Regions from separate parts of the Gallaecimonas zhanjiangensis genome, predicted to be linked through region 1. Evidence: predicted binding sites of a transcription regulator. Region 1 holds the regulator's gene; each other region holds the start of a gene.
What was found. The regulator Fur, encoded in region 1, represses iron uptake genes when iron is present. The targets are predictions, from matches to a motif close to ATAATAATGAGAACNACTATCAA.

Region 1 (7,112 bases):
CCAGGCTGACGGTAAAATTTGCCTGCAAATCCTCCACGCCGGCCGCTACGCCTATCATCCCTTTTCCCTGGCCCCCAGCGCCAAAAAGGCGCCCATCAACCCGTTTAAACCCAGCGCTATGTCACAGCGGCAGATAAAAGGCACCATCAAGGCCTTTGCCAAAACCGCCGCCCTGGCCCAAAAGGCCGGTTACGACGGTGTTGAAGTGATGGGCTCTGAGGGTTACCTCATCAACCAGTTTCTGGCCCTTCGCACCAACAAGCGCACCGACGCCTGGGGCGGCAGCATTGAAAACCGTGCCCGTTTTGCCCTGGCCATCATCCGGGCCATCCGCGAGCGGGTGGGTAGCGATTTCATCATTATCTTCCGTCTGTCCATGCTCGAATTGGTGGAAGAGGGCATGGGCTGGGATGACGCGGTGTACCTGGCCCGAGAGCTTGAAAAGGCCGGGGTGACCCTGATTAACACCGGCATCGGCTGGCACGAAGCGCGCATCCCCACCATCGTTACTTCGGTGCCGCGCGCCGCCTTTTCCTGGGTCACCGCCAAGATGAAAAAAGAAGGCCTTGGCATCCCCCTTATCACCACCAACCGCATCAACACCCCGGACGTGGCCGAGGCTATCCTCGCCGCTGGCGAGGCGGACATGGTGTCGATGGCTCGGCCGTTGTTGGCCGACCCTGAGTTTGTCAACAAGGCCGCCGCCGGCCTTGGGGATCGCATCAACACCTGCATCGCCTGTAACCAGGCCTGCCTTGACCATGTGTTTGAGCAAAAACGGGCCAGCTGCCTGGTTAACCCCCAGGCCTGCTATGAGACCGAACTGATTTTTAAAACCGTTGCCAGCCCCAAACGCATCGGCGTGGTGGGCGCAGGCCCGGCCGGTATGGCCTTTGCCTGCTACGCCGCACAAAAGGGCCACAAGGTGGTGCTGATGGACGGCGCTGGCGAGCTGGGCGGCCAGTTCAACTACGCCAAGCGCATTCCGGGTAAAGAAGAGTTCTATGAGACCCTGCGCTACTTTAAAAACCGCCTGAGCGACCTTGGCGTCGAGGTGCGCCTCAATGCCATTCAAAGCGTCGATACCCTCAAGGCCGAGGGCTTTGACGAGCTGGTTATCGCCACCGGCATCAGCCCCCGTACCCCGGCCATTGACGGGGTCAGCCATCCCAAGGTGCTGAGCTACCTTGATGTGCTGCGAGACAACAAGCCGGTGGGCGACAAAGTGGCCATTATTGGCGCCGGTGGTATCGGTTTTGATGTGGCCGAATTCCTGGCCGAGCCCGGCCATTCGGTGAGCCTTGATAAAGACCGCTGGCTGGCCCACTGGGGCGTGGATAAAGCCATCAGTAACGCCGGTGGCCTTGATAAGGGCCACAAGGCAGCGGCTGCCCGCGAGATTTGGCTGCTGCAACGCAAAGACAGCAAAGTCGGCAAGGGGCTGGGTAAAACCTCCGGCTGGGTGCACCGCCAGACCCTTAGCGACTTTGGGGTCAAGATGTGGCCGGGGGTTAATTACCAGCGCATCGACGATGCGGGGCTGCATATCAGCAAAGGTGAAGAGACTCTGGTGCTGGACGTGGACAACGTCATCATCTGCGCCGGCCAGGAGCCCAACAAGGGGCTTTGGCAGGCACTGGCTGAGGCGGGGGTTAACGCACACCTTATCGGCGGCGCCTTCGTTGCGGCAGAGCTTGATGCCAAGCGGGCTATTCGCCAGGGCGCGGAGCTGGCGGCAAGGCTTTAAAAGAAAAAGGCCAGGAGAACCTGGCCTTGTTTATTCTTCGCCGCGGCGGCGTTTGTCACAGGCGACAGTGTCTTCACACTCGCCGTACAGGTACAAACTGTGGTGCATCAGTTTGACCTTGTTGTCTTTGGCAACGGCCTTTTGGCGCTGCTCGATGACATCGTCCATGAATTCCACTACCAGGCCGCACTTGAGGCACACCAGGTGGTCGTGGTGGTGCTTCTGGGACAGTTCGAACACGGACTTGCCGCCTTCGAAATGATGGCGGGTCACGATGCCGGCATCATCAAACTGGTTCAGCACGCGGTAGACGGTGGCAAGGCCAATCTCTTCACCCAGCTCGATGAGCTTTTTGTAGAGATCCTCGGCACTGATGTGCTGGAAGTCGGGCTGCTGCAACAATTCAAGGATCTTGACTCGGGGCAGGGTGACCTTAAGGCCAGCGTCTCTGAGCGCTTGATTCTCGTCCGCCATGGATGGTCCTGTTTTTAGTGTCGGGGCGGGCAAGCCCGCGTTAGTTATCAGGAGAAAGGTACCCAAGTGGGCTTCGCTTTTCCAGAGGCATGATAGCAGTATTGTTTCGATTTTATCGATTAGGTGAACAATGAAATCGTGGTTGTTTAAAAAAGGAACGCGAATTCGGCCCCTGCTCAATTTGTGGCCGCCATTTTTATTTACGGGGATTCGTGTTGCCGAGCTGTCGGCCGATTTTCGCTATTGCCGGGTGGAGCTGAAAAACCGCCCCTGGACCAAAAATGCCAACGGCACCCAGTTTGGCGGCAGCCTGTTTGCGATGACCGACCCTATCTATTCGCTGATGCTGATGGGGCTCTTGGGCAAGCGCTTTCACGTGTGGGACAGAAGCGCCAAGGTGCACTTTGAAAAGCCGGGCTCAGGCAAGGTGGTGGCCGAATTTCATGTCACCGAGGGCCTGTTGCGGGAGATTGAACAGGCCACCGCCGCCGGCGAGAAGTACCTGCCCGAGGTGGTAACCGACATCAAGGACAACCAGGGCGATTTGGTGGCCCGTGTTGAGCGCACGCTTTATGTTCGCCTCAAGCGCCGCTACCGGCCCGAGCCATAAAAAAGCCCCTCGGTGAGGGGCTTTTTTCAATCTTCCAGTTCTGCCAGGCACATCTCGTCAAAGACCTGCTTGACCCATTTTTCCACCCGCTCGGCGGTGAGTTCGGGCTGGCGGTCTTCGTCGATACCAAGGCCAACGAAATGGTTGTCGTCTACCAGCGCCTTGGAGGCCACGTAGTTGTAACCTTCGGTCGGCCAATGGCCGATGATGATGCCACCCTTGGCTTCAACGATATCGCGCAGGGTGCCCATGGCGTCCAGGAAGTACTCGGCATAGTCTTCCTGATCGCCGCAACCGAAGATGGCCACCAGCTTGTCGGTGAAGTCGATTTCTTCCAGGGTGGGGAAGAAGTCGTCCCAGTCGCACTGGGATTCACCGTAGTACCAGGTGGGGATACCCAGCAGCAGCAGGCTGAAGTTCTCAATGTCTTCCTTGCTGGACTTGGCGATGTCGTGGACCTCGACCATGTGGGTGCCCAGCTGCTTCTGGATCATCTTGGCTACGGCTTCGGTGTTGCCGGTATCGCTGCCGAAAAACAGACCTACAGATGCCATTCGACTCAATTCCTCTCGCTGTTGGTGGTGTCGAGCTGCTCGACACCGGCTTTCAATATGCTTTCGATCAGTTCGCTTCGACTCATGCTCTGCGCTTTGGCCAAATCATTTAGGGTATCGAAGAGGTCCGAATCTACCTTGAGTTCGACTCTTTTGAGGCCCTTTTGTTTGTCTCTTTTTATCTGATTGCGTTTGTTGACCTTCAGTTGTACCTGGCGCGGGAGGGGATTGGTTTTCGGACGCCCCCGGCGTTTTTCCTCGGCAAACAGGTCAATGGTGATTCTGTCGGTACTCTCTTTGGCCATTAACCAATACCTGAACTTTCCCAGATGAGTGTTTTAAAGGCAAAGCCCACGGCGCCCAAAAGCACCAGCCAGACTATCAATCGCCAGGCGGCCGGTACCTGGCTCTTTTTCAGCACGTCGTTGATGGCCAGGCCAAGGGCAATGACGATAAACAGAAAAAACAGGTTGAGGCCCAAAGACCCCAGGGTGTCGTGGTGCTTGTCCAGCATCGGCGGCCGTTGCCCTTACAAGAAACGCGCGGATTATACCCAAGGGGAGCACTCAGCTCAAAAAGTCCCTGACCAGCTTGTTAAACACCGCCGGTTTCTCGGCATGGAGCCAGTGGCCGGTGCCGCTTATCACCTTAAGCTGGGCCTTGGGAAAGCGCGCCGCCACCGCCTGGCTGTGGGCTTCGGTGAGATAGGGCGACTCGCCGCCTTTTATAAAGAGCGTCGGGCCGGTAAAGGGCGTGCCCTCCGGGGCTTTAAGGAGCTCCTCGTACTTGCCGGCCAGTACCGGCACGTTCAGGCGCCAGCTAAAGCCGGTGTCGGTTTTCACCAGGTTTTTGAGGATAAAAAGCCGGGTGCCCTGGTCGAGGATATAAGCGCCAACCGCATCTTCTACCTCTTTGCGGCTTGCCATCTGGCTGATGTCCACCTGGGTGAGGGCGTTAAAGACATTGTCATGGTGGCGGTGGGTGTAGGTCACCGGGGCAATGTCTGCCAGCACCAGCTTGTCGACCTTCTGGCCGTAGTTAAGGGCAAACTCCATGGCCACCTTGCCGCCCAGGGAGTGGCCCACCAGGTGGGCTTTGTCGATGCCGAGGCTGGTCATCAGCTCGTTGATGTCGCCAGCCATGGCGCCAAGGCTGGTGTCGCCGGAGTGAAAAGACTTGCCGTGGTTGCGCAAATCCACACTGGTAACGGTAAAGGCGTCTTCCAGGCTGCGGGCGAGGTTACCCAGGTTGTCGAGTGAGCCGAACAGGCCGTGAATTAAAATCACATCCGGGCCCTGGCCCCGTTGCTGGTAATTGAGCATGACTGCCTCCGTGTTGGGGGGCCTATTTTGCAAAGGACGAGGCAGGCATGCAAATCACCTCGGCCTATGTATAATCGCCAGAGAGTTGAACAAGACCTTGAGATAAGGCATGAAAACCATCGAAGTCGATGACGACCTGTACCATTACATTGCGTCTAACACCCAGAATATTGGCGAGAACGCTTCCGAGATTTTGCGCCGCCTGTTGGGTTTTGCCCCCATCGAGGCCGCTCAAGTAAGCGAAGAAGTCCCGGCCGCCGAGCCAGCTCCTGCTGCGCCCGCTGCCACAACGCCTGCCGCTGCTGCCCCCAAGGCCCCGCTGGCGCCCATCGATGCCAACAGCGCCGTGGGCCGTTTTATCGGCTCGCTCACCGAGCTTTACCAGCGCCATGGCGACGCCTTCAAGGTGGTGCTTAACATCCGTGGCCGCGATCGCCTCTACTTTGCCACCAGCAGCGATGCGCTCAACCAGGCCGGTAAGTCCACCAATCCCAAGGCCATTACCGGCAGCCCTTATTGGGTGGTGACCAACAACAACACCGAGAAAAAGCGCGCTATCGTCGCCCAAGTCATGGCGGAGTTAGGTTACGACGAGGAAGCTGTTAGCCACTTTGTCGAGAAGATCTAGGGAGAGAGGAATGCCGTTACACCCCAATGCCGGCAAGAAGCCGGCAGCCGATAGCCTGATTGACCCAAGTGAACTGGTTACCGCCTTTTTCACCTTAAAGCCCGACGTTACCGTGCCTGCCCAGCGGGTCAGCTTTGGCACCTCGGGCCATCGCGGCTCAAGCCTTGGCAAGGCCTTTAACGAGGCGCACCTGCTGGCCGTGGCCCAAGCCGTGGCCGACCACCGCAAAGAGCAGGGCATTACCGGCCCGCTGTATCTGGGTTTTGACTCCCACGCCTTGTCTTACCCGGCTTTTGCCACCGTGCTTAGGGTACTGGTGGCCAATGCGGTCAACGTGCGTTTTGAAGACCGGCAGATGACCCCGACCCCGGCGGTCTCCCACGCTATTTTGGCCCACGAGGGCAATGCTGACGGCCTTATCCTGACCCCTTCCCATAATCCGCCGGAAGACGGTGGCATCAAGTACAACCCGCCCGATGGCGGCCCGGCCGACACCAACGTCACCAAGGTGATCCAGTCTCGCGCCAACAACTACCTAGAAGCCAAGCTCGACGGCGTGCAGACGCTGAGCTTCGAGCGGGCCATTGCCAGCCCCCACGCCCAGCGTTTCGACTTTATGGCCGATTACGTGCAGCGCCTGGACCAAGTGGTCGACATTGAAGCCATCCGTAAGGCGGGCTTGCGCCTTGGCGTGCACCCCATGGGCGGCGCCGCCATCGATTATTGGCGCGCCATTCGTGAGCATTGGGGCCTGGATATCACCCTGGTTGAAGAGCAGGTCGACAGCCGCTTTGGCTTTATCCCTTGCGATCACGACGGCAAAATCCGTATGGACTGCTCCAGCCCCTACGCCATGGCCGGGCTGATTGCCGTCAAAGATCAGTTTGATCTCGCGCTGGGTAACGACACCGACGGCGACCGCCACGGTATTGTCACCCCCGATGCAGGCCTCCTTAACTGCAACCGTTATCTGGCGGTGGTGGTGGATTACCTGATTAACCACCGCCCAGAGCTGCCGAAAACCCTGGGCGTGGGCACCACAGTGGTGACCAGTGCCCAGGTGGGCCGGGTCACCCGCGCGGCTGGCCGCCATTTCATGGAAACCCCGGTGGGGGTGAAATGGTTTGTCGATGGCCTTTATAACGGCAAGCTTATCTTCGGCGGTGAAGAGTCCGCCGGCGGCACCTTTGTCACCAAAGACGGCAAACCCTGGAGCACCGACAAAGACGGCATCATCATGTGCCTGCTGGCGGCGGAAATTCAGGCGGTAACCGGCAAGAGCCCCAACCAGTACTACAAAGAGCTGGTGGAAGCGCACTTTGGCCCCACTTGGTACCAGCGCATCGATGCCCCGGTAACAGAAGAGCTCAAGGCCGGTTTTGCCCGCCTGAGCGCCGATGTGGCCAGCGGCACCCTGGCCGGTGACGACATCACCGACGCCTTTATCCGCGCTCCGGGCAACGATGCCGCCATTGGTGGTATCAAGGTGGTCACCGCTAACGGCTGGTTCGCCGCGCGCCCCTCCGGCACCGAGCCCATCTACAAGGTCTATGCCGAGAGCTTTAAGAGCCAGGCGCACCTTGAAAGCATCATTAGCGACGCACAAGCGCTATTAGCCAATTGGCTGGCTGATGCGTGATAAAAAGGGCTTCGCCCTTAATCAAAAAAGCGCCCCGGGGCGCTTTTTTCTTATTCTCCAAGTGCTTTTTTGGAGTCAGCATGTTTAAAGACAACGACTTTCTGGCCTTTACCCTGGCCAACCCCCATGGCGCTGCCC
Region 2 (7,112 bases), 1.4 Mb from region 1:
AACAGGCCGGCGGAGCTTACCGAATAGACCCGGTCTCTGGCAAAGGCTGTTGCGTAAACCACCGCCGAGCGCGGCCCAAAGCCTTTGGATACCCCCACTTCGGTTTGCCACAGGCGCTGGCCGCTTTGGGTGTCCCACATGATGAGCTGGCGGCCGGGGCCACCGGTGAGCAGGCGGCTGCCGTCGATGTTAAAACGGGCTGCGGTAAACAGCTCTTGCTTGGCTTTGGTGACGAGGCGAGCCTTAACCTCGCCGGTGCGGATATCCCACACCACGGCATTGTTGTCGGCGTCGTCGGTAAAGGCGTAGCGACCGTCGTCGGTCATGGCCACCAGCACCACGCGGTTGCTGGCGTCAAACTTCCTGACCACCTGGCCGGTCTGGCTGTTCCACAAAAAGGCGCGGTGATCGTTGCCGCCAGACAGCACATAAAGGCCGTTGCCGGACATGGCGATGGAATTGACCTTCTCGCTGTGGCCCAAAAATTCCAGGCGCCGGCCGGTAATGCGGTTGAAGTGGGTGACAACGCCGTCGGCCTGGGCGTAGGCAATGAAGTTGCCGCCGCTCGATACCGCCACATCGCGCAGGGTCTGTACCTGGCTGGTGCCGGGCTCGTCGATGCGGGGGCCGCCCCGGTAGCTGCCGGCCTGCCAATAGCCGAGGTTTTCACCGTCATCGCTTTTCCAAAGGGCGATGCGGGTTTGGTCGGCCGTGACCAGGTAGTCGCCATTGACTGAAAAACGGACCAGGGTGACCGGCAGCGGCTCGGCTGGTAGCCTGTCATCCGGCTTGTAGCCATCCCGGGTCAGGGCGGCTTTTGTTGGCGGCGCCACATTCATTTGCAACCTATAGCGCGGTTTGTTGTCTTTTAAACTCCAAACCACGACCCCCTCGGGATCGCCACTGATGGCGGCCAATCCGGCCGGTACGCTGATGTCAGCGCCATAGGCACCGTTCCCCACCACTGGCCAGCTAGCCAGTGACTGAGGTTTGGGGCTGCAACCGAACAGCAGCACAACGCAAAATAAAAGGACTCTGGGCATAGATTTAATAATGCCGGAATTTGTGTTTAGTATAAGGACTTTATCAAAGACGGAAGGGGATGGCCCCTTTCACTTAAGGAGCATTTTTATGAAACCCTGGTTCAAGCTGGCGGTGATCCCTGCCTTCGTTCTGGCAGTGACAGCCTGTCAACAAAAAGAAGAAAAAACCGACAAGGCCACCGACACAAAGGTTGAGCTGAAGTCCGATCAAGAGAAACAGGCTTACGCCATTGGTTCCAGCATTGCCGAGTACATCCGTACCACCATGGAAAAGCAGGAAGAACTGGGTATCAAGCTGGACAAAGAGCTGGTGATCGCCGGTTTTGAAGACGGCATCCACAACAAAGCCCAACTGGACGAAGAAACCGTCAAAACCCAGCTCCAGGCTCTGGACAAAGCTGCTTCCGAGAAAATGGCCACCAAAGCCAAAGAAGAAGCTGACAAGAACAAAGCCGCCGGTGAGAAATACCTGGCTGAAAACGCCAAGAAAGACGGCGTGAAAGTCACCAAATCCGGCCTGCAGTACGAAGTGCTCAAGGAAGGTACCGGTGAGCATCCCAAGGCCACCGACCGCGTCACTGTTAACTACAAAGGCACCCTGACTGACGGCACCCAGTTCGACAGCTCCTACGACCGTGGCGAGCCTATTACTTTCGCCCTGAACCGCGTTATCCCCGGCTGGACCGAAGGCGTACAGCTGATGACCGTGGGCTCCAAGTACCGCTTCGTGATCCCTGCCGACTTGGCCTATGGCGACCGCAACATGCAGACCATTCCCCCCAACTCCGTACTGGTGTTTGAAGTGGAACTGCTGGGCATTGACAAAGGCGACAAGGCCGACGAGTCCAAGGCTGAAAAGCCTAAAGCCGAAGCCAAAAAATAAGCTGCAAAGCTACCCAAAACCCGGCTCAGGCCGGGTTTTTTTATGGCATTTCGTCCGGGGTTTAAGCCAGGGGCCTTGTGGGACGCTTTGACTAATCAACAAGGCGTTTCAGTTAAGGCTGGTAGTCGATACGCTTTTTTCGATATGGTTTAGCGGCTTTAATACCAGACGTTTAACACAATGCGCCTGGTGCCAGGGATGGAAGATGGTGGTTTCCCTTCGCGTATTCTCTTCTCCTTCACTTTGGCCCGGGCCCTTCCCTATTTGATGGATTAATGCAGGTTGTTTTCCCATGGCTGTAATTGGAATTGATTTAGGCACCACCAACAGTGCCTGCTCGGTGTGGCGCAACGGCGAGGTGGAGATGATCCCCAACCGCCTGGGGGCGCTGCTGACCCCTTCTGTGGTGGGTGTGGACGACAAGGGCAACGTGGTGACCGGGCAGGTGGCCAAGGAGCGCCTGCTGACCCACAGCCAAAGTACCGTTAGCCTTTTCAAGCGCCTGATGGGCACCGAGCATGAGATAAAACTGGGGGCACGCCGCTTTAATGCCACCGAGCTTTCCTCTTTGCTGCTGCAATCGCTCAAGGAAGACGCCGAAGCCTACCTCGGTGAGCCGGTCACAGAAGCGGTGATCAGCGTGCCGGCCTACTTCAACCACAACCAGCGCCATGCCACCAAGGCCGCCGGCGAGCTGGCCGGGCTGGTGGTCAAACGCCTGGTCAACGAGCCTACCGCTGCTGCCATGGCCTATGGCCTGCACGAGCAAAAAGAAGGCACCTTTATCATCCTCGACATGGGCGGCGGCACCTTTGACGTGTCCATCCTCGAGTACTTCGACGGGGTGATGGAGGTGCATGCCAGCGCCGGCGACAACTTCTTGGGCGGCGAAGATTTTGTCGACGCCATGCTAAAGGGCATGCTCGACGAGCTAAAGGTGAGCGAAGACAAGCTCAGCCAGCAGGAACGCCAGCGCCTTTACGGCCAATTGGAAGCGGCCAAGCGGCGCTTGGGGGAAAAGACCGAACAGTCTCTTGAACTGGTGCTGGCCGGCACCACCCACCAATGGCTGTTCACCGACGAGTGGTTTGTGCGCCAGGTTACGCCGCTGCTGATCAAGGTCAGACGGCCCATTGCCCAGGCTATGTCTGACGCCAACATGGAAAACAGCGATATCGATGACGTGCTGCTGGTGGGGGGCGCCACCAAGCTCAAGCATTTTCGGGCAACGGTGGCCAAAATTTTTGGCCGCTTTCCGTCCTGCTCCCTTGACCCGGATCTGGTGGTGGCCATGGGCGCCGGTATTCAGTCGGGGTTGGTGGCCAAAGATCAGGCCCTGGATGATGTTGTGCTGACCGATGTCTGCCCCTACACCCTGGGTACCAGCGTCATAGGCCCAGACCGCCAAGATGGCTACTTCCTGCCGATCATTGAGCGCAATTCGGTGGTGCCGGTATCCATTGTGCGCAGCGTTTACACCGCCCACGACAACCAAACCCGGCTTAATGTTGACGTGTTCCAAGGTGAGAACCGCAAGGTCAGCAAAAACGTGTTTTTGGGCAACCTCTATTGCGATGTGCCCTCAGGCCCCGCCGGTAAGGAACGGGCTGATATCCGCTACAGCTATGACATGAACGGCCTGCTGGAAGTAGACGTGGAAGTGGTGTCCACCGGCAAGCGCTACAACACCGTTATCCAAAACTCTCCCACCCAGATGTCGGCCGAGGAAGTGGCCCGTTCCCGCGCCAAGCTCGCCAAGCTCAAGTTCCACCCCCGCGACCAGGAAGAGAACCTGCAGCTGATGGCAAAGGCCGACCGATTGTACGAATACAGCTTGGGCAATAAGCGCGAGTACATCGGCCAGCTTATCGGCCAGTTTGACGCCGTGCTCAATACCCAGAACCAGGCGGAAATTGCCCGGGCCCGGGTACGTATCGAGGAAGCGCTCAAGGGCCTGGACGACGGAGACTGGTACTGATGCTTGATTGGGCTCCCCTTGGCATCGCGCCCACCACCGATATCAGGGCCATTAAAAAGGCCTATGCCCAGCGCCTGAAGAAGGTAAAACCCGACGAAGAACCGGCCGCCTTTCAGGCTTTGCATCAGGCCTACAAGGCCGCTCAGCAATGGGCCAAAGCCCAGGGCGAGGAACGGGTTATACGCCTAACCCAGGAAGAGTTCGAGCAGGCCTTTGCGCCACAGGAAGAGCCGGAACAAGCGATGCCCCTTGAGGACATAGCGCCATCCTGGCCGCAAAACGATGTGCCTGATGCCGCGCAGAACGGACCTCAAGACCCCCATGAGGAGCCGTGGCCGGACAACGATGTGCCTGACCCGGTACTGGCCGTGCTTCGTGAAGAAGAGAGCGGCCCCTGGCCAGATAACGATGTCGGGCAAAACCTGGTGCCCGATACCGGGTTTGATGAAGAAGCCTTGCTGAGCCAAGTGGCCAAGCTCCTCGATAACAGCCTCAAGGCCAATCGCCTATCCAACTGGGCCTTTTTGGGTCAGGCCGATGCGCTTTTGGATAACCAGATTAACCTGCGGGTCGGTGACGCCGTATTTGCCATGGTAATGGGGTTTCTCAATCCCACGGGCAAGGGCTCTTCACGGCGAAAACGGCGCTATAACCAGCTCAGCCGGCCGGTGCGCCGCTACCTCGATGAACTGTTCAATTGGCAAAGCAGGGTGCCCGGTTTGGTGTCGGCTTTTGGGCAAAAGGCGGTGGCCGAGATCTTAAAAGGACTGGACGAGGACAGCAGCGCCCAAACCCAGCGGGCCCTTGAAGGGCTGCGTGGCGGTACTCTGGCCGAACCAAAGCAGGTGGCAAAGCCACAACCCCACTGGGAGCAGGCCACATACCATCCTGAAACGCCGGACATTTCGCCTTATGACACGGTTGTACAAACCGCCAATTGGCTGTTTTTATGGATCCCCTTGGTCGCCTTTGGTTTTTACCTCTTTTCGAAACATCAAAACCTGCACACCTGGGTAGGATACGGCCTGTTTTTTACGCTGAGTTTTACCTTGAGAAGGGCGCTGCGAAAGCGCCATAAATGGGGGTATTGGGTGATGTGGGTAGTGGGCGTAGCCCTGCTACCGCTATTCCCTGTGGGCACGGCCTTTGGCTTCGGGTTGTGTAAAAACCTCTATGCGTTGAGGCAAGGATAAAAAAGCCGGGGCAACCCGGTTTTTTATTGGTGTGGTAAGGGTTTGGTATGTTGCACATGATATTGATAATAATTATCATGTGTGGAAATAACATTCCTTAACCGGCGTGCTGGCCAACAGGTATTGGCAGCGCGCCCTTTACTCGAAAGGACTTGCCATGACCCCGCGATTTTCCCATCTGGCCATCGCCGTAACGACCATTTTGCTCAGCCAACCCGGTTGGGCCGACGACGACCAGGTAGAGCGTATCGAGGTGGTGGGCAGCCAGGGCAATATCACCGACTTGGGCACCGGCCTTGGCCTGGATGAGCGCCAGACCCCGCAATCAATGACGGTGATAGGCCAGGATGTGCTGAGCGATTACCGGCTCAGCACCCTCAACGAGGTGTTGGATTACACCCCAGGGGTAACGGTTGAGCGGGTGGAGACGGACCGCACCTATTTCACCTCCCGTGGCTTTGAGATAAACAACATCCAGGTCGATGGCCTGGGTGCTCCTTTTTATGCCGATGTGGTCAATGGCGACATTGACCTGAGCATGTATGACCAAGTGCAGGTGCTGCGCGGCGCCGGCGGCCTGATGGCGGGGATAGGTAACCCGGCCGCCACCATCAATCTGGTGCGAAAACGCCCCACCGATGACACCCGGGGTTATGTGAATTTGAGTGCCGGGCGCTGGAATGATTATCGCGGCGAGGTCGATGTGTCAGGCAGCCTGGCCAGCAACCTGCGCGGCCGTTTTGTGGGCAGCTATCAGGACAAAGACTCCTACATCGACTTATACAGTAAGACCCTGTCGTCCCTTTACGGTGTGCTGGATACCCGCCTGGGCGACAACACCCTGCTGACGGTCGGTGTTAATTACCAGGAGAGCAAGCCTGATTCGCCGATGTGGGGCGCGCTGACCTTGGCCTACACCGACGGCTCGCCAACTCACTTTGATCGCTCGTCCAGCACCTCGGCGGATTGGGCTTATTGGAACAGCTACAACACCCAGGCCTTTGCCGAGCTTGAACACCGCTTTGCCAACGGCTGGCGCGCCAAGCTGGCTTACAACTACCGAGCATCCACCCAAAGCGGCGACCTGTTCTATGTGTACGGCACTATCGACCGGGATACCAATGTTGGCCTTACCGGCTATGCCAGCCGTTACACCCTGGATAGCCACGCCAACCAGGTGGACTTGTCTCTTTCCGGCCAATATCAGCTGTGGGGCCAGAGCCACGAGCTGATGCTGGGGGCCAATTGGGTCCAAAACCAGCTCACTGACCAATCCTTGTATGACTACGTGAACGGCTTTCCGCCTATCGGTGATTTCACCCAGTGGCAGGGCCAGGCGCCTTACCCCAACCTGGTTGATGGCGCCACCGGCTCCGATATCAAAGACACCCAAAAGGCCATTTACGGCGCGACTCGCCTTAACATCACCGATGCCCTGCATGTTATTGCCGGCAGCCGAGTGGTTCGCTACCACAGCCAAGGCACCAGCTACGATCAGCCCGAAGACACCAAGGTTAATGACAAGGTGATTCCTTACGGCGGGGTGGTATTCGACGTAACCGATGCCTTGTCGCTCTACACCAGCTACGCCAAAACCTTTGACCCGCAAACCGAGCGCACCCTTACCGGCCATATGGCGCCGTCCGAAGGCAAAACCCTGGAAGGGGGTATCAAGGGCGAATGGTTTAACGGCGGCCTCAACGCCAGCCTGTCGGTGTTTAAAAACGAGTTCAACAACTTGGCCACCAGTGTTGGCCGCTATCAGGGCCAAACCATCTATGAGGGCCGAGATTTTCAAACCAAGGGCTTTGAAGCGCAGCTGAGCGGCGAGCTGAGCGACGAGGTCTCAGTGCTGCTTGGCTACACCCAGCAGAACATTGAAGACGCCGACGGCAATACCACCCGCCGTTATGTGCCCAAACAGAGCTTCAAGGCCCTGGCCAGCTACAGCCCAAGCCAAGTCGAAGGCCTGAAACTGGGGGCCAGCATGCGCTGGCAATCGAACATCTATGTGG
Region 3 (7,112 bases), 1.7 Mb from region 1:
GCGCGAAGGCAAAGCCTTTAGCGTCGACGAAAGCGTGCTGGCCAACCTGCTGCTGGCCTTTACCGAGGGCCGCATTGGCCAGTTCGTGCGCTCGGGCTTTAAACACAAGCCCACTGACGGCTTTAATGCCCAGTGGCAGCTTATCGAACAACAGCTGCTCTGAGTTTTTTGCCAGGGAAGCCACCACCAACCAAGGAGAGATCGTTATGGAAACCGAACAGCAAAGCCTGGTGCAAAAGCTGTCCAGCCCCCTGTTCCAGGCCAAAGGCTGGATGAAGTTTGTCGGCGTGATGGGCATCATCACCGGCGCCTTGCAAGCCATTACCCTGGTGGGCCTGCTGTGGGCCTGGCTGCCGATATGGATGGGGGTACTGCTGATGCAGGCCAGCTCCGCCATTGAAGCGGCCGAGCGCAGCGGCTCGGCCGAAGCCTTCGCCGATGCCTTGGCCAAGCTCAAGACCTACTTCACCCTGATGGGGGTGACCATGTTGATTGGTTTGGCGATCACCGTGCTGTTTATGCTGCTTGGCGGCATGACCCTCTTGGCAGGTATGGCCGGCATGGGCGGCTACCACTAAGCCGCACCCCAATAAAAAAGGCGCCGAAAGGCGCCTTTTTTATTAGAACCGGTAACTGGCCGAGGCGTATACCCGGCGCCGCTCGCCGGGGAACTGGCCGGTGCGCCCTAAAAGGCCGCTTACCGCATAGGCCTTGTCAAAGAGGTTTTTGACATTGAGCTGGAACTGCCAGGCCTGCCACTGGGTTTGCCAGGAGGCATCAAACACGGTGTAGGGCTTGATGCGGTTGCCGTCCTGGTCGAACTGCTCGGACACATAGTCAGCGCCAAAGGCGATGGCCGAATCCAAGGCGGAGATGTCATAGCGGGTCCAGAGCCCGAACTGATGGCGCGGAGCATTGGCAAAACGCTTGCCCACCGAACGGCTGATACCGCTGGTGGCGTCTTTTACCACCGCGTCGTTGTAGGCGTAGTTGGCGTTGATCACCCAGTTTTCGCTGAGATCCCCCAATAAATCCACTTCCACACCCTGGCTGCGCACCTTCCCCAGGGCAATTTGCCGGTCGGTGTCGTCCGGGTCGGTCTGCAGGATGTTTTTGCGCTCGATATGGTAGGCCGCCAGGTTGAGGTTGATGGCGCTATCAAACCAGTAGCTGCGCAGCCCAAGCTCGGCTTGCTTGCTCTCTTCCGGGTCGAAAGGCCCGCCATTGCTGGCCAGCTGGCTTGAGACATCCTGAGGGGTAAAGCCGGTAGACCAGCTTACATAGGGGTGTAAGTGCTCGTTGATTTTATAGGTGCTGCCCAAACGGTAGGAAAAACCGGTGTCGTTATAGTGCTCTTCGCCGCCGGCGATGTTGTCCAGCACCTTGTCGTCAAAGCCGTCCAGGCGGGCGCTGCCGGTAATATCCCAGGCTTGGGTGATACGCCACTGGTCCTGCAGGTAAAAGCCGTAACGCTCGGCGGTGGTGTCAGAATCGGTTATTAGCCGCATCCGGTAACTGGCCGGGTCGGTCACTCCGTATTGGGGGTTGCTGTAACTGAGCCCCACTACGCCATCGGCAGTACGGGCCCGCTGGTAGTAAAAATCTTCTTTTTGATGGGAAAAATCGCCCCCCAAAAGCAGGGTATGGGCGCCCAGTTCGGCCACCAGGTTGGCGGTAACCGAGCCGGCCTTGGTGTCGCGGGTTTGGTCGCGGTACTGGCGCTCGGTGTAGTCGGCCAGGCCATCGCCGTTGGTGTCGTCGGCGCTGGCCGGCTCATGGTACTTCTGGCGCTCGGTGTTATCGAAATAACGCACCGTTACGTCGGCCGACAGCCAGTCGTTAAAATCGTGGTCGAGCCTTGCCTGGTACACGGTGGCAGTTAAGCGCAGAAAATCGGACTTCTCGTTGGCGTTCCAGCGCATGCTGGCCAGGAAGTTACCCTGGCTGTCGGCCGGAATGCCGCGGAGCCGGGCGCCCGCTTCGTTTTGGCGCACGTCGGTCAGTTGCAGAGTCAGGGTGCTGGCATCACTCAGATCGATGGCATAGCCGGTATCGATGATGCGGCGGCGGTTGTCGGTATTCCAGCGGTAGGGGTTTTCGTGGTCCTGATAGAGCCCGAGGCGATAGCGCTGGTCGGCGGCTTGGGTCAAGGGGCCTGAGAGCTCCAGGCTGCCACTGACAAAATCGTCGTTACCGGCGGTGAGCTTGATGCGGTTATCGCTCTGGTAGCCGGGCTTTTTGGTGACGTAGTTAATCAGGCCGCCCGGGTCGCCGGCGCCATAGAGGGCGCCGCTGGGGCCTTTGAGCACCTGCACCTGCTGGATATTAAAAAGCTGCGGCGTGGAAACATCGCCATAAGGGTCGCCCCGCACACCGTCGTAGCGCACGTCATTTTGGCGAAAGCCCCTGAAGGTCACCGAGGCGTAGTTGTATTGGCTCACCCCGCTGATAGAGCGGTAGAGGTCGGTCACCTCGGTGGCGGCCTGATCTTCAATCAAGGACAGCGGCAGGATTTGCACCGACTGCGGGGTGCGCTCCAGGGGAGTGGCGGTTTTCATGGCCACCGAGCCGTCGTCAATGCGGTACATGGACTGGGCCCGCCCCTTGACGGTGATGCGTTCTATGTCGCTGTTGTTGGCGTCATCGGTCGCTGCCAGTACCGGCAGGGTGTAGGCCGCCGCAAAGGCCGCCAGGGGGAGCAAGGCAAAAGACTTCATTTCCAGCCCGGGTTGAAACCACAATGGCGGAAGAATTTAAATGAAAAACATTCTCATTTCAATGCAAAATCCACCGGCGCGGGTGTTAGCGGGGTGTAGATAAAAGAAAGGCCAGACATTACATCTGGCCATAGTCCTTGCAGACAATTGAAAAAGGCGTAACGCCTAAACATCCGTGTTTACTTGCAACGCCGGGTTAGACGCCGTACTGCTGGCGATAGTTCCGTACCGCTTGTAAAGATTCTGCCAGCTCCGGCTTTTGCTCCAGGTAGCTGATGAGGTCGGCCAGGGTGATGATGCTCACCACGGCGCAGCCGAAATCGCGCTCCACTTCCTGAATAGCCGACAGCTCGCCTTTGCCCTTCTCTTGGCGGTCCAGGGCAATCAGCACCCCGGCAAGCTCGGCGCCTTCGGCTTGGATGATCTCCATGGACTCGCGAATGGCGGTACCGGCGGTGATCACATCGTCCACCAGCATGACCCGGCCTTTAAGGGGGCTACCTACCAGGCTGCCGCCTTCGCCGTGGTCTTTTTTCTCTTTGCGGTTAAAGCAGTAGGGGTAGTCTTTGTCGTGGTGGTCATTGAGGGCCACAGCGGTGGTGGTGGCGATGGGAATACCCTTGTAAGCCGGGCCGAACAGCAGGTCGAAGGCGATGCCGGAATCCACCAGGGCGTCGGCATAAAAGCGGCCCAGTTTGGCCAGATCGCGGCCGGTGTTAAAGAGGCCGGCGTTGAAGAAATACGGGCTCTGGCGGCCAGATTTGAGGGTAAAGCTGCCAAAGCGCAGCACCTGGCGTTCGATGGCAAATTCGATAAAGGCTTTTTGATAGGCTTTCATGGGGTTTGTCCTATAAAAAACGGGGCCAATGCCCCGTCAATACAATCAAGCCAGCGCAGCGCGCTGGGCGGCAAAGAGATCGCGAATGCCGCTGTCGGCCAAATCCAGCATGGCGTTCAGTTCCTGGCGGCTAAAGGGCTCGGCCTCGGCGGTGCCCTGCACTTCAATCATGCGGCCATCTTCGGTCATCACCACGTTCATATCGGTTTGTGCGCTGGAGTCTTCGATGTAGTCGAGGTCACACACCGCGTCTCCCGCGACAATACCCACCGACAGCGCCGCCACCATCTGCTTGAAGGGGTTTTCCTTGACCTTCTTCTGCTCAACCATCCAGTTAAGGGCGTCAAACAGCGCCACGCAGCCGCCGGTAATGGCCGCGGTGCGGGTGCCGCCGTCGGCCTGGATCACGTCGCAGTCCACGGTGATGGTGACATCGCCCAGTTTGGTCAGATCCACCGCTGCGCGCAGGCTGCGGGCAATAAGGCGCTGAATTTCCATGGTGCGGCCAGACTGCTTGCCACGAGCCGCTTCCCGGTCGTTGCGAGTGTGGGTGGAGCGAGGCAGCATGCCGTATTCGGCGGTCACCCAGCCTTGGCCCTTGCCTTTGAGCCAACGGGGCGCGCCATCCACCACAGAGGCGGTGCACAGCACCTTGGTGTTACCAAAAGCTACCAGCACCGAGCCTTCGGCATGGGCTGTGAAGTTGCGGGTAAGGGTGACCTGACGGGTCTGGCTGGGGGTTCTGCCGCTGTGTCGCATGGATAATCCTGTGGGTCCGAGGTGGCGCCATTATAGGGGAAGCGGCCATCTGCGGCCACGGCCAGGGGCCACAAGGTGAGCGCCGCCACAGAAGCGGTTTTCACGGCAAGGGCCTCTGTGGGTATACTGGGCCCAAACCAATAAGGACAGCCCTTATGACTTACAGCATGACCGCCTTTGCCCGTAAAGATGTCCGGGCCGATTGGGGCACCGCCTCCTGGGAAATTCGCTCGGTAAACCAGCGCTACCTCGAGGCCTACCTGCGCCTGCCCGAATCCTTCCGAAGCTTTGACCCTGTCATCCGCGAAAAACTGCGCGCCAAACTGAACCGCGGCAAAGTGGAAATCCAGCTGCGCTTTGACGCCGCCACCGCCGACGCCAACGCCCTGGCCTTTAACAGCGCCCTGGCCGAGATGCTGATGGCCCGCGCCAGCGAACTGGCCGCCAAGGCGCCCCAAGCGCAAATCAACGTGCTGGACGTGCTGCGCTGGCCCGGCGTGATGAACGCCCCGGAAGCCGATCTCGACGCCATCAGCGAAGCGCTGCTGGCCGCCTTTGACGAAGGCCTGGAAGACTTTATCGCCGCCCGTGGCCGCGAAGGGGAAAACCTCAAAGCCCTGATCGAAGCCCGCCTCGACGGCGTGCTGGCAGAAGTAGCCAAAGTGCGCGAAAAAATGCCGGAGGTACTGGCCTGGCAGCGCGAGCGCATGCAAAGCCGCTTTGAAGAAGCCAAGGTGGAGCTGGACCCTGCCCGCCTCGAACAGGAAATGGTGATGCTGGCCAGCCGCGTTGACGTGGCCGAAGAGCTTGACCGCCTCGAGTCTCATGTCAAAGAAACCCGCAAAATCCTCAAGACCAAAGGCGCCATCGGCCGCCGCCTGGACTTTATGATGCAGGAGTTCAACCGCGAGGCGAACACCCTGGGCTCTAAGTCCATCAACAGTGATATCACCGCCAGCTCGGTCGAACTTAAAGTGTTGATTGAGCAGATGCGCGAGCAGATCCAAAACATCGAATAAGCGCTTTTGCCTTTGTTTATTCTGAAAAGCCCGGCAATGCCGGGTTTTTTCGTTGCGGTCTTTCAACACTGAATTGCCAGTGGTTTGGTAGACGCATTGTCGCTAACGCCACAGACTGCCCCTTCAATGTGCACCGGCTTTTTCGCCTCGGCGTTTATTCGCTGCTGGTCGGTGCGCCGTCTGAAAAAGGGGGGCATTTGATGAGCCGCGTTCTGTTTGGCCCTTCGCTATCGGTGAACCTGGCGTTTCTCTCCGGCTACGCCGATACGGTGGCCTTTGTGCATATGAAAGGGCTGTTTGTCGCCCACATCACCGGTAACTTCGTGTTGCTTGGGGCGAGCTTCGTGGCCCTTGGAGCGGACCACGGCCTTGGCGCAGGGGATTTATTGAAGATGTTGGCGTTTCCGGTGTTTTTGGTCTCGGCAGGGCTGGCGGCGGTGATCGCGGGGTTTATTCCCAAAGAGCGCCAAACCCCGGTATTGCTGTGGCTTACCGCCATATTGGTTGCCGCCGTGGGTGCTGGCGCCTTGTGGCCCGGCCAATGGGACGCCTGGCTTGCCATGGTGCTGGTAGTGGCCATGGGCGTGCTTAACGCCACCCACCGCATGGACACCCGGCTGGGGCCGCCGTTTACAGTGATGACCGGCAACGTGACCTCCGTTGCCATTGAGGCTGTGCGCCGCTTGCGTTTGGGCCCAGATGAACCACAAAGCCCGGCACCCACCACCACTCGCGCCATGGCCTTGCTGATCGCAGGCTTTGCCTTAGGCTGCGCCCTTGGGGCGGGTTCGCAGCTGCTCATGGGCTTTGGCGCCATGCTGCTGCCGGCGTTGGTGTTGGCGTATCGCTTGTGGCGCGGGTAAGCGCAGGCAAACCCGCCAGGGCTCTTAATAAGCCCAAACCATACTTCGGTATATTATTAATTTACCTACGGATCTGTTATTAAAAGGCTTTACCTACGAGGCTCCAAGCCTCCATTTTGCTCTTGGCCTGACGGCTTTGGGCCCTTGCAGCAGCCACCGAAAAGACGCCCGCCAATACTGGGCGAAAGGTCACAGCCATGGCAATCAGTCAGCTCCTTGGCAGGGATAGCGAGCTTGCACAAATAGAGCAAGCCTATAACCGCGTAGCCCGTACCGGCTACTGCGAGATAGTGCTCATTTCTGGCACCGCCGGTGTTGGCAAAACAGCCTTGGCCAAAGCATTCCTGAACCGCCACCCTAGTTACTCGGCCGCCATCGCCAAGGCGGACCAAAGCCAGTTCAAAGTGCCCTACTCCAGCCTTGCCAAAGCGCTGCGCTCAGTGACCGGCCCCCAAGCCCATGCCACTCAGCAGGAGCTTTTTAACAAGGGCTTTAATGAGTTCACCGTGTTGCCCTACGACGAGCACTTTGGCCGCGAGCTGGTGCCCACCGCCACCTTGTCTTCGGCCCAGGCTCAGAGCAACCTGCACCAGCGGTTTTTGGGCTGCTTTGAGCAACTCTCCTCTCCCGGGCACCCGCTGGTGGTGGTACTGGACGACTTGCAATGGCTCGACCAAGGTTCCCTGACCCTGCTGCCCGCTTTTGCCCTTGGCGCCCAGCAGGATATTTTGCTGATCGGCACCTACCGCACCGAGCTTGATGCCGGCGCCCTGAGCCAGGTGCTAAACAAGGTGCACCAGGGCGCATTGAAGGTCACCCACCTGCAACTGGCTGGCCTGACGCAAAGCGCGGTACAGACCTGGCTTGCCCATTCGCTCCCCGGCCACAACCAACCACAGTTATCAACGCGCATCTT

Region 2: a site for Fur is predicted at 5,154-5,176, ahead of AC22G1_RS02270 (TonB-dependent siderophore receptor). Genes of this name have one in related genera too.
Region 3: a site for Fur is predicted at 2,758-2,780, ahead of AC22G1_RS00575 (TonB-dependent siderophore receptor). Genes of this name have one in related genera too.

The regions. Positions count from the first base shown of each region.
Region 1 covers NZ_CM172603.1:1,840,015-1,847,126, forward strand. The annotation lists gene AC22G1_RS08685 (oxidoreductase) at 1-1,747, shown strand, start outside; gene fur (ferric iron uptake transcriptional regulator) at 1,778-2,221, opposite strand; gene AC22G1_RS08695 (DUF4442 domain-containing protein) at 2,403-2,831, shown strand; gene fldA (flavodoxin FldA) at 2,858-3,385, opposite strand; gene ybfE (LexA regulated protein) at 3,391-3,690, opposite strand; gene AC22G1_RS08710 (DUF2788 domain-containing protein) at 3,690-3,899, opposite strand; gene AC22G1_RS08715 (alpha/beta fold hydrolase) at 3,952-4,707, opposite strand; gene AC22G1_RS08720 (replication initiation negative regulator SeqA) at 4,817-5,335, shown strand; gene pgm (phosphoglucomutase (alpha-D-glucose-1,6-bisphosphate-dependent)) at 5,346-6,974, shown strand; gene astE (succinylglutamate desuccinylase) at 7,055-7,112, shown strand, end outside.
Region 2 covers NZ_CM172603.1:473,998-481,109, forward strand. The annotation lists gene AC22G1_RS02250 (WD40 repeat domain-containing protein) at 1-1,043, opposite strand, end outside; gene fkpA (FKBP-type peptidyl-prolyl cis-trans isomerase) at 1,132-1,926, shown strand; gene AC22G1_RS02260 (Hsp70 family protein) at 2,219-3,904, shown strand; gene AC22G1_RS02265 (J domain-containing protein) at 3,904-5,097, shown strand; gene AC22G1_RS02270 (TonB-dependent siderophore receptor) at 5,255-7,112, shown strand, end outside.
Region 3 covers NZ_CM172603.1:126,358-133,469, reverse strand. The annotation lists gene slmA (nucleoid occlusion factor SlmA) at 1-163, shown strand, start outside; gene AC22G1_RS00580 (DUF5362 domain-containing protein) at 207-578, shown strand; gene AC22G1_RS00575 (TonB-dependent siderophore receptor) at 621-2,717, opposite strand; gene pyrE (orotate phosphoribosyltransferase) at 2,914-3,555, opposite strand; gene rph (ribonuclease PH) at 3,601-4,314, opposite strand; gene AC22G1_RS00560 (YicC/YloC family endoribonuclease) at 4,470-5,333, shown strand; gene AC22G1_RS00555 (YoaK family protein) at 5,534-6,196, shown strand; gene AC22G1_RS00550 (trifunctional serine/threonine-protein kinase/ATP-binding protein/sensor histidine kinase) at 6,394-7,112, shown strand, end outside.